Regions from separate parts of the Micromonospora sp. NPDC005707 genome, predicted to be linked through region 1. Evidence: riboswitches for the same ligand, from Rfam matches in the RefSeq annotation. Region 1 holds a riboswitch; the other holds the start of a gene.
The links. A riboswitch is a leader RNA that binds a small molecule or an ion and turns the genes downstream of it on or off. The one in region 1 is predicted to bind cyclic di-AMP.
Positions count from the first base shown of each region.

Region 1 (5,502 bases):
CGTCACCGCTGGTGGGCAGGACGTCGGCGGCGCAGCCGCTGACACGCGGGCCGTCCCCGCTGTTGAGTCCGTGCCGGTGGCGCCCCTCTCGGCCGTGACAGGCGTGACCGGCCGGCCGCTCGTCCTGACCGGGCTGGTCCCGGCCACCGTCGGCTCCCGGGCCCCGCCCGCCCGCTGACCCCGCCCGCGGGCCGGCGCCCCACGCCCGCCGCACGCACCGAACCTCACCCCCGCACCCGCCCGCCGGGCGGCCCCGCGGCACCCGCTGCCGCCGCGCCCGCCGCATCCACGGGTCGTGCGGACACCTCTCCACCACGTTCTCTCCCGTGAGGTGCCGACATGCCGCAAACCGTTCTCTACCGTTTCCTGACCGAGGTTCCCGAGGCCGCCGCGATCTGGTCGGCCCTGCTCGTGCTCGCCCTCGGCCTGCTCGCCGTGCTGGTCGCCCGCCCGGAGCGCGACGGCGCGCCCGATCCGGCGCCCGACCCGGCCGCCGAGGAAGCCGCTCGCCGGGCCGACCTGCGCCGCTACGCCGACGAGGTGGCGGTGGCCGCCGCCGGCGCCGCGCAGAGCGCCCGGCGGCGCCGCGAGCAGTGGCTCACCGCCCAGGACGAGGCCGATCGGGCCTGGCGGGCGTACGACGAGGCCGAGGCCGCCGCCCGCCGCCTCGCCAGCGCCGCCGCCCTGCCCGCCCCGCACACCCCACGCACCCCGGCCGAGTACGCGGCCCGGGAGCGCTGGCTGCACCACGCCGCGATGACCGCGCACTGGCGGGGCGACCTGAGCGCCCGGCAACTCGCCGACGTGCTGGCCCACCGCAACGGGTGGGACCCGCGCCGGCACCCGGCCGAGCAGGAGATCGTCCTGGCCCGGGCCGTACGCGAGAGCCGCCGGGCGGCCTGGGCGACGGCCGCCGAGCGGGAGCGGCGGGCGTGGCGGGACGCCGAACTGGCCGCCGAGGCGGCCCGCGCCCTGTCGGCCGAGTCCTACGCGGCGGCCACCGCCCTCCGTCCCGCCGACGCCGCCACGGCGACCGTGGAGGGGCGGAACGACGCGACGGTGCGGATCCCGGCCACCGTGCCCGGGGCGCGCTGGCGTCCCGTCCGGGCCGGCTGAACGTGGTCCACTCCCGTTCCGGGAGAGCTGGTGGCAACCGTCCGCAGGGCGGCGAGCGTGCGGCCGGAGAGCGTGCGGCCGGAGAGCCGGTGGCCGGATGTGGTCGTGCCGGCCGCTAGGAACTTGATGACGTGAACGGATCGGGCGCGCGGCCCTCCCGGACGCCTGTCGAGCTGCCGTCGTGACCGACCAGACGTGGCCGGCGGCAAGTTGGGCGTGAGTCGTTCAGGACATCAAGTTCCTAGCGGGTCCGAGCGGATGTCCTGGCGGTCGGCGAGCCGGCTGGCCAGGACACCAAGTTCGTAGCCGGTCTTGAGCGAATGTCCTGGGCGCCGGTGGGCCGGCTGGCGGGGCCGCTGGGTAACCCTGTGGCCTGTGGCCCGTGCCCCGTGGCCCGTGGCCCGTGGCCCGTGGCCCGTGGCAGCGGTAGCTGGAGAGCCGTCGTGCCCGGCCTGCGTCACCGCCGGCCCGACCCGCGGCGTCGCGCCGACTCGACCCCACGGCGTCACGCCGGTTCGACCCACGGCGTCACGGCCGGCCCGACCCCACGCGTCACGCTGGTCCGACCCCGCGCGTCACGCTGGTCCGACCCCACGGCGTCACGCCGGTCCGACCTCACGGCGTCACGCGGGGGCCGACTCCCATGGCGTCACGTGAGCCCGACTCCCCACGCGGGGCCGAGTCTGCCGAATTGTTATCCGAATTCGGTGAGCCCGGTCACCGGGACCCCGGAAACGGTCACCGGGCGCAGGCCGGGCGAAGTGCCCCCGCAATTCCGGGTCAGCCGCCACCGGATGTCCGCTTTTCGCCCGCCGGCGCCGCCGTAACTGCCTGTCCCATTGAGTGAAGTCAGTGACGGAGTGTTCCGATATCCGTAGCGATGCACGAGGTTTAAGCAGGTGGGAGCGCTTGGCAGGCGGCATACCCACCGGTAGTGTCGGCGCGTCCGGAGCGGTTTCCGATCGCAAGTGGCGACGCCGCGCCGACCCGCCTAATCGTGTTCTTACGAACCGGGGACCCACAGCAACACCGGGGTGAATCCGCGGGCCCACGGCCTGTGGTAGGGCGTACTTCCCGCCCGAATCCGTCAGCTAACCCGGTCGGCGGCCACGGAAGGAGTGCCATTCCTCGTGCTCACCTCCCCCCGCTCGTCCCCCCGCCTCCACGGCATCGTGGTGCCGGCGCTCGCCTGACGGCGACCGGACCCGGCAACCGCCCCGAACGCCCGGCCCCCCGGGCGCTCCCCTTCCGCGGCGACCCGCCCCGCCAGCGCGCGTGAGTTCCTCCGCGCGTGGGCCGGTGTGTGCCGCGCACGCTCCCGTGGAGGAACCCGTGAAGCATCACCTGAAGCGTCAGCTGCGGCGTCTCGTGACCGAGCGCCCGTACCAGATCATCGCCGGCTCGGCCGCGGCGCTCGTGCTCGCCGGCGGCGCCGGCGCCACCCTGAACGCCACCGACGACGCCCCGGTCCAGCAGGAGAACACCGCCGCGGTCGCCGAGCTGGGCTCGCGGCTCGGTGAGGTCGCCAGCCGGGGCGAGGCCCGGGCGGCCGTCCCGGCGCCGTCCGCCTCGCCGAGCGCGTCGCCGTCGGCCGCGAAGTCCGCGGCCAAGGCCACCACCGACCCGGACACCACCCGGAAGGCCAAGCCGAAGCCGCCGTCGACCAAGGTGCTGGACTACACCTACGAGGCGCAGACCGCCTACTGGAACTGCGGCCCGGCCGCGGTGCGCAACGCGCTCAGCGCGAGCGGCGTCGAGACCACCCAGGACGCGATGATCGCCCCGCTGAACGCCGGCGAGAACGGCACCAACTCCGCCGAGGACACCACCCGGGGCCTGAACCAGATGGTCAAGGGCAACCCGTACCGGACGCACATGTTCGGCGGCTCGGCGAGCCCGGCGGAGATCGACCAGCTCCAGGCTGACGTGGTCAAGGCGATCACCGACGGCCGGGGAGTGGTGGTCAACATCGCCGGCGACGCCACCGACACCGACGGCGGCTGGCACTCGTTCCCGGGCGGCCACTACATCGCGGTGGTCGGCTACAAGAACGACGGCCGCACGGTCCGGATCGCCGACTCGGCGAACGCGGCGCTGCCCGCGTACTGGATCAGCACCATCGACCTGGCGAACTGGGCGGCCACGCGCGGCTACTCCGCCTGATCGCAGCTCTCCCGTCGGGCACCGGCTCCACCGAGCCGGTGCCCGACGTCGTCGTGCCGGCTGCTCTCGCGCGTCGTGTCCGTCCGGTGGCACACTGCGGCCTATGGGCGACGCGACGGGTACCCGCCATCTGCTGCTGCTGCACGGCATGGGCGCCACCGGTGAGGTGTGGCTGCCCTGGGCGCCGCTGCTGGAGCGCCACTGGGCGGGGCGGTGGCTCGCACCCGACCTGGCCGGGCACGGCTGGTCGCCCCCGCTGCCGGAATACTCCTTCGAGGCCCTGGCCCGGCGGGTGGTCGAGGGGCTCGGTCCGGTGGCCGAGCGGCTCGGCCCCCGCGACCGGCTCGTGCTGCTCGGCCACTCGCTGGGCGGGGTCGTGGCGCTGGCGCTGGCCGCGCGGTCGCGGCGCCTGCCCGTCGACGCGGTGGTCGGGCTGGGCATCAAGGCCGTCTGGTCCCCGGCCGAGCTGGAGAAGGCCCGCGAGCTGGCCGACCGTCCGGTGACCTGGTTCGCCACCCGGGACGAGGCGGCCCGCCGCTACCTGCGGGTCTCCGGGCTGGCCGGGCTGTTCGCCCCCGACCACCCCGTGGTGGAGGCGGGGCTGCGCCGGGAGGACGGCCGCTGGCGGCTGGCCATGGACCCGGCCGCCTTCGCGGTGGGGGAGCCCCGGCTGCCGGCGCTGCTCGCCGCCGTCGACGTCCCGGTGCTGCTGGCCCGTGGCGAGCAGGACCCGATGGTGACCGACGCGCAGCTCAAGGAACTGGGCGTCCCGGTCGCCACCCTGCCCGGCCTGGGCCACAACGCGCACGTCGAGGACCCGGCGGCGGTGCTCGCCCTGCTCGACGCGTACCTCTGAGCCTCGGCTCAGGCGGTGGGGGAGGGGAGCGGCGAACCGTCCCGCGGGGCGGGCGCGGTCCCGGCCGGCGCGAGCTGCCGGCGGGCGGCGTCGAGAAACACCTCGGCGTAGGACTCGGCCGGGAAGTCGCCCAGGTAGCGGGCGCGGGTGGCCCAGCGCGCCGCCGCCTTCGGGTCGGTGTCCAGGAGCCCGGTCAGCACCTCGTCCACGTTGGACATGTCCCGGCGCAGCACGTAGCCGGAACCGGCGAGGGGGAACCGCTCGACGAAGTGCTCCCCGTCGACGCCCATGTCGGTGACCGCGTACGGCTTGCCGGAGTAGAGCCAGTCGGAGATCACCCCGGAGACGTCCGAGACCAGCGCGTCGGCCCGGTTGACGCACTCGGTCAGGGTCAGCTCGCGGCCGGCCGCCGCACCCCACAGGTGCGCGCGCCCGGTCCTCGCCCGGTCGGCGGCGAGCAGCTCGGTGAGGCGGGCCAACTGCCGGGCCGAGGCCGGGTTCTGGGTGGTGTACGGGTGCGCCCGCAGGATCACCGTCGCCCCCCGGTCCAGCAGCCGGCGGATCAGCGTCTCGGCCACCGGCAGCGAGCAGTAGTCGGCGTCGGCGTGGTGCCCCGTCCAGGTGGGCGTGTAGAGCACGGTCGGGTGGGCGAGGCCGGTGACCGGCTCCCGGCGTACCTCGATGGCCTCCACCTGGGGACGGCCGACCACGACGAACTTCTCGGCGGGGATCTCCACGCCGGCGCGGGCGTACCGCTCGATCGCGGCCTGCCCGGCCACGAAGATCTTGTCGAAGATCGCCGAGACCGGGTTGGCGCTGGGCGCCTTGTCGCTGTCCCCGTGGTGCAGCTGCACGTGGGTGAGCTGGGTGAAGCGGATGCAGTGGCTGTTCTTCGCGCCGTGGTTGACGTAGAAGGCCGCGCGGAGGCTCGGCACCAGCGCCTCGTCCATGGTCTTCAGCGTGGGGCAGAAGACCACCGGCGCGCGGGTCGCGGCGGCCACGGTCGGCAGGAACTCGGGCTCGCGCACCAGCACCAGGAACGGCCGGCCGATCCGCTCCAGGTAGGGCAGCCACATGGTGACCTGGTACTCGGAGCCCGGCGGGGCGGAGAAGTAGAGCAGGAACTCGGGCTGGTGCCGGCGCAGCGCCCGGCCCACGGGGCCGCCGCCGGCCGGCGGCCGGAACCGGCGCCGGGCCAGGTCGAGGCCGACCGCGCCGCAGCCCGCCCCGACCAGCAGCGCGGCCATCAGGGCCACCCAGGCGGGCAGCGCCAGGCCGGCGGCGAGCGCCACCAGGGCGAGCAGCACCAGCAGCGCGTCGCCGAGCCGGGCGGCGACCAGCGGGGTCCAGGACCGGACCGGCAGGTT
Region 1 is NZ_JBEXYR010000015.1:296-5,797, forward strand. Features, by position in the region: gene ABZ452_RS25655 (hypothetical protein) at 1-178, shown strand, start outside; gene ABZ452_RS25660 (hypothetical protein) at 340-1,116, shown strand; cyclic di-AMP (ydaO/yuaA leader) riboswitch at 2,095-2,237, shown strand; gene ABZ452_RS25665 (C39 family peptidase) at 2,437-3,279, shown strand; gene ABZ452_RS25670 (alpha/beta fold hydrolase) at 3,383-4,135, shown strand; gene ABZ452_RS25675 (CDP-glycerol glycerophosphotransferase family protein) at 4,144-5,502, opposite strand, start outside.

Region 2 (5,502 bases), on a different contig from region 1:
AGCGGTCGGTGCCCGCCGGCGACCTACCCGCCGCCACGGCGGCGGCGGCGCGCGCGCTGCTGGCGGAGGTCGAGGGCACGGTGGGTGTGATCACGCCGGTGCCGCGCCGGGACGAGGTGGCCGGCTGGCTGGGCGACCTGGGCGGCCGGCTCCAGGTGGTGACCAGTCTCCAGGCCAAGGGCATGGAGTACGACGGGGTGGTGCTGGTCGCCCCGAGCGAGATCCGGGCCGATCCGGGGTCGGGCGTCCGCACCCTCTACGTGGCGCTCTCCCGGGCCACCCAGCGGCTCACCACGCTCGACCCGGTCGGCTGACGGCGGCGCCGCATCCGGCGTTCACTTGCACACATAGCGATGTGAGCATAGATTGAGCTCGGCCGGGGCGGCGGACGAGAGGGTGTGTGCGTGGGCGCAGGTCATGACCACAGCGGCGCGGTGGCGAACGCGGCGCACCGTCACCGTGGTCGGCTCTGGGGCGCGTTCGCGCTGCTCACCGCCCTCATGGTCGTCGAGGCGGTGGCCGCCTTCGCCACCGGCTCGCTGGCCCTGCTCTCCGACGCCGGGCACATGTTCACCGACGTCCTCGGCATCGGCATGGCGCTCGCCGCGATCACCGCCACCCGGCACGCCGACACCGACCCGCAGCGCACCTTCGGGCTCTACCGGCTGGAGGTGCTGGCCGCGCTGGCCAACGCGGTGCTGCTCGGCGCCGTGGCCGTCTACGTCCTGGTCGAGGCGGTACGCCGGTTCGGCGAGCCGCCGGAGGTCCTCGCCGGGCCGATGCTCGCCGTGGCGGTGCTCGGCCTGCTCGCCAACATCGCCGCGTTCGCGCTGCTGCGCGCCGGCGCCGAGGAGAGCATCAACCTGCGCGGGGCGTACCTGGAGGTGCTGGGCGACCTCCTCGGCTCGCTCGGCGTGATCGGGGCCGCCCTGGTCATCGCGGTCACCGACTGGTGGTGGGCCGACCCGCTGGTCGCCGTCGCGATCGGGCTGTTCATCCTGCCGCGCACCTGGCGACTCGGCCGGGCCGCGGTCCGGATCCTGGTGCAGGCCGCCCCGGAGCACCTCCAGGTGACCGCGGTGCACGACCGGCTGGCCGCCGTGCCCGGCGTCGCCGAGGTGCACGACCTGCACGTCTGGACGCTCACCTCGGGCATGGAGGTGGCCTCGGCGCACCTGACCATGGCACCGGGCGCCGAGGTCGGCGAGGTGCTGGCGGCCGCCCGGACGGCCCTGCACGAGGACTTCTCGATCGATCACGCCACGTTGCAGATCGAACCCGGAGCGTCTCCCGGGGCGTGCGGCGCGGTCGAGTGGTAATTAGGGCAATCTTAAATCCAAGTGGTTATTGTGCACTTATGCCGGTTTTGACCGGGACACCGGCTCCCACCAGCGGAGCCGACCCGGAACAACGCCGGTAGGCTCGACCGCGGCCTCCGCCGGGCGGCGCCCACCGGCGCCTGCGGTGGCCAGCGCCTAATCGCCCGCAGGGCGAGCCGGGGAACCACGTTCGTGGGGTGCATCCGCGTCAGCGGTAGGGATCTTCCGTCCCGAACCCGTCAGCTAACCCGGTCGGCGGTGGACGGAAGGACACGTGAATGCCCCCAGTGGCACCTGTACGACGGACGGTCGCCCGGTTGGCGGCCCTGCTCGTCGCGACGCTCGCCCTCGGCGTCGTGACCGCGCCGGTCTCCCCCGCCTCGGCGGTCGCGGCGGCTTCCCCGACCGCGCTGCTCGCCGCCGCACCCGGCGACAACGAGGGCGGCACCCCGGCGCTGCGCGCCCAGCTCGACGCCGCCAGCAAGGGGTGGCTGGACGCCCGCACCGCGCTGAACCGCTCGGTGACCCGGCAACAGCAGCTCACCGCCCAGCTCAAGACGGTCAACGCCGAGCTGACCGTCCGGGACGCCAAGGTCGGCGAGATCGCCGGGGTGGCATACCGGTCCGGGCGGCTGGGCACCGCCGCGGCCCTGCTCGGCAGCACCAGCCCCGAGGGCTTCATGGACCGCGCGGCCGCGCTGGAGCAGGTGGCCGCGCACGAGGACCGGGCGCTGCGCGAGCTCATCGACACCCGGGACGAGGCCACCCGCACGCAGACCGCGCTCACCGGGGAGATCCAGGAGCAGCGCAAGCAGGTCGCGGTGATGGCCAAGCGCAAGCAGCAGGCCGAACGCGCCCTGGAGGTGGCGAACAACCGCGCGTCCAGCAGCGGCGGCGGCAGCGTCCAGGGCACCTCGTCGGCCAACGCCAAGCCGGCCAAGCGCAACGCCGACGGCTCCTGGCCACCCGAGTCGTGCAGCGTCAACGACCCGACGCCCGCCGACGGCTGCATCACCCCGCGTACGCTGCACGCGCTCCAGCAGGCCAAGGCGGCCGGCTTCACCCGCTACGTCTCCTGCCACCGGCCCAGCGGCTCGGGCGAGCACCCGAAGGGGCGGGCCTGCGACTTCGCCGCGCAGAAGAGCGGCTTCGGCGGCGTGGCCAGCGGCGGCGACAAGACGTACGGCAACAACCTCTCCGCCTACTTCATCCGCAACGCCGACGCGCTCGCCGTGCTCTACGTGATCTGGTTCCGGCAGATCTGGCTGCCCAGCAGCGGCTGGAAGGCGTACAGCGGGGGCAACGGCGACCCGTCCAGCGACCACACCAACCACGTGCACCTCTCGGTGTACTGATCCCCGCCCCGGCGGCGCCCGGCTACGTCCCACGACGTACGCCGGGTGTCGCCGCGCGGCCCACGACGCGACGCCCGTGACGGCCGAGCATCGGGGGCATGACTCGACTCTCCCCCGCCGGACGCAAGGCCCTGCTCACCCTGCACCTGGTCACCTCGCTGGGGTGGCTCGGCGCCGACCTGGTGCTGCTGGCCCTCGGCGTGGCCGGGCTGCGCGGGGCCGACCCCGAGGTGGTCTATCCGGCCGCCGCGCTGCTGGTCACCTGGCTGTTCGCCCCGCTGAGCGTGCTCGTCTGGCTGGTCGGGCTCGCCAGCGCGCTGCTCACCCCGTGGGGCCTGCTGCGCTGGCGCTGGGTGCTGGTGAAGTTCGCCGTCACCACCGTGGTGCTCACGCTGGTGCTGCTCCTGCTCACCCCGCGGGTCCGGCACCTCGGTGAGCTGGCCGGGGCGGCCGACGCCCACCTCCGCGTCGACCTGGTGGTCGCGCCGACCGTCTCCAGCACGCTGCTGCTCGTCGTGACCGTGCTGTCCACCTACAAGCCGTGGGGGCGGCTGCGGCCGGCCCGGCCGGCGGCCCGACGACCGGTGCCCGCCGGGCGACGCGGCTGAGTCAGGGCGCCCCGGGTCAGACCGCCTGCCCCTCCAGGGTGGCGCCGAGCCGGCTGGCCAGCCCGAGGTGGGCCGCCCGGGCCTGCCGGAAGGCGTAGCCGAACAGCGGTGCCGGTGCGGAGAGGGTGATCTCCACGTCGATCCGCACCACCCCGTCGGGCTCGTCGCGCAGCCGCGTGTGGTTGCGCACCGTGGTGGCCGGCTGCTGCCGGGCCACGGTCACGACCTCGTCCTCGGTGGCGACCAGCACGTCCGCCTGGTAGGTGACCGGGAAGTGCAGCGGGCCGAGCGCCAGCCGGTCGGTGATCGCGTAGCTGGCCAGCGCCCCCGGGCGGGCCGGCAGTTGGCGGACCCGGACGATCAGCGGATGCAGCTCGCCCTGCCGGCTCAGGTCGCCGAGCAGGGCCACCGCGTGGGCCCTGGTGCACCGGGCCTGCACGGTGTAGCTGAAGCTGTCGCTGCTGAGCAAGCGGCACCCCCTCGCCGTCGTGGGTCCGCACGATCGTCCCGTACCGGAGCCGGGCTGGCAACGGGTCGAAAGTCCCGGGCCCGCGGCAGGTCGGCGAGCTGGAGTCGATCAGCGGGAGGGGCGCCGATCAGGCGCCGGGGAGCACCTGCGGGGTGCTGTCGGCGAACCAGGGCTCGGGCGCGCCGAAGAGGCCGAGCAGGCCGGTCACCCAGAGCTGCCGGTGCACGAACCGGCTCGGCTCGGTGACCACCAGCTTGACGCCGCTGACCTCGCAGGTCTGGAAGCCGGCGACCATGGCGCTGATGCCGACCGAGTCGATGAAGGTGACGAGCCGCATGTTGAGCTCGATCCGGGAGGGGCGGCCCTTGGCGAGCACCTCGGCGATCGCTTCCCGCACCTCGTACGCGGTGTCGACGTCGATCTCCCCTCGCGGGGCGATCTGGACCACACCACCCGGCAGCACCGACTTCACGATCGACAGGCTCACGCGAGCACCTCCACTCGCCCTTACGGGCGCCTCATCAGTACGCGGGCCGCGACCGAGAGTATTCCTCCGACGGCCTCGGTCGCCACCCCTCGGGATGAGCAATTCGCGTACTGGGCACACCTGGGCATCCCAATCCGGACCTTCGGGCTCCGATTTCCCCGCGGCGCGGGGTCCCAACCGGTCGATCGGCCGGGGTGGGCCCGGCCGATCCGCCGACCCAGGGTAGCGGGCCGGCGCACGCCCGGGTGGCACCCCGCCCCCGGCGCGTTCGGGTGGTTCGTCCCACGCCGCGCCGACCTGCCCTGACACGATGGTTTGCGCCGGGTCCGGCCGGGGCACTGCCCCGGGGAGCGAACCGTCACGCGCCGGATCACACCCGGAGTCCGATCTGGCCGCCGGACTTCGGCACCCCGAGGAGGTAACACGATGTTCGGATCCACCCTGCTGGACCGCCGCAGCAAGCCCGAGCGGGTCGCCGACCAGGCGTGGCAGCACCTGCTCTCCGCCGCCGGTTCCGCCGGCGGCAGCGTCCGCGAGGCCGCCCGGTCCGCCCGCCGCAACTCCTCCGGCCTCGCCGACGACGCCACCGACCTGGTCGGCTCCGCCGCCGAGGAGGCCCGCCGCCGGGCCAGCCTCGCCTTCGACGCGCTCGCCGGCCGCCGGCCGGCGCTGCCCTGGACGCTGCTGATCGCCGCGGCGCTGGCCGGCGCGGCGATCGGCTGGGCGGCCGGCACCGCCGCGCGGGCCGCCGGGAGCCGGGAGCGGGACGTCGACGAGATCGAGTTCGTCGACGTGGACCGCCCGAACTCCCCCGCCGGCCTGGACGGCTGAGCGGGACCCGGCGGACGCCGGGCCGGACGGGACCGACAAGCGGACGCGACGGTGGCCGCCCCGATGCGGGGGCGGCCACCGTCGCGGTGTACGGCGCGGTCAGCGGGCGGTGCAGGAGAGCGCCGGCGCGCGGTTGCCGCCCGTCCAGGTGCCGGTGAAGCCGGCGGTGGTGAACCCACCGGCGCCGAGGTTGCCGTTCCAGCCGGCGTCCCGGACCGTCACGGCCGATCCGGTCTGCGTGTACGACCCGTTCCAGAGCTGGGTGATCTTCTGGCCGTCCGGGAAGGTCCAGGCCACGGTCCAGCCGGCGATCGGGGCGGTGCCCGAGTTGCGCACCGTCACCTCGCCCTGGAAGCCGCCCGGCCACGAGTTCGTCACCGCGTAGGTGGCCGTGCAGCCGCTGCCGGTCGGCGACGGGCCGGGCGTGGTGGGC
Region 2 is NZ_JBEXYR010000003.1:186,230-191,731, reverse strand. Features, by position in the region: gene ABZ452_RS06035 (AAA family ATPase) at 1-314, shown strand, start outside; gene ABZ452_RS06030 (cation diffusion facilitator family transporter) at 405-1,319, shown strand; cyclic di-AMP (ydaO/yuaA leader) riboswitch at 1,463-1,592, shown strand; gene ABZ452_RS06025 (hypothetical protein) at 1,598-2,674, shown strand; gene ABZ452_RS06020 (hypothetical protein) at 2,773-3,282, shown strand; gene ABZ452_RS06015 (SRPBCC family protein) at 3,299-3,751, opposite strand; gene ABZ452_RS06010 (STAS domain-containing protein) at 3,879-4,238, opposite strand; gene ABZ452_RS06005 (hypothetical protein) at 4,665-5,069, shown strand; gene ABZ452_RS06000 (cellulose binding domain-containing protein) at 5,169-5,502, opposite strand, start outside.
Region 2: it holds a riboswitch for cyclic di-AMP, as region 1 does, so the genes downstream of both, ABZ452_RS06025 (hypothetical protein) here and ABZ452_RS25665 (C39 family peptidase) in region 1, are expected to answer to the same signal.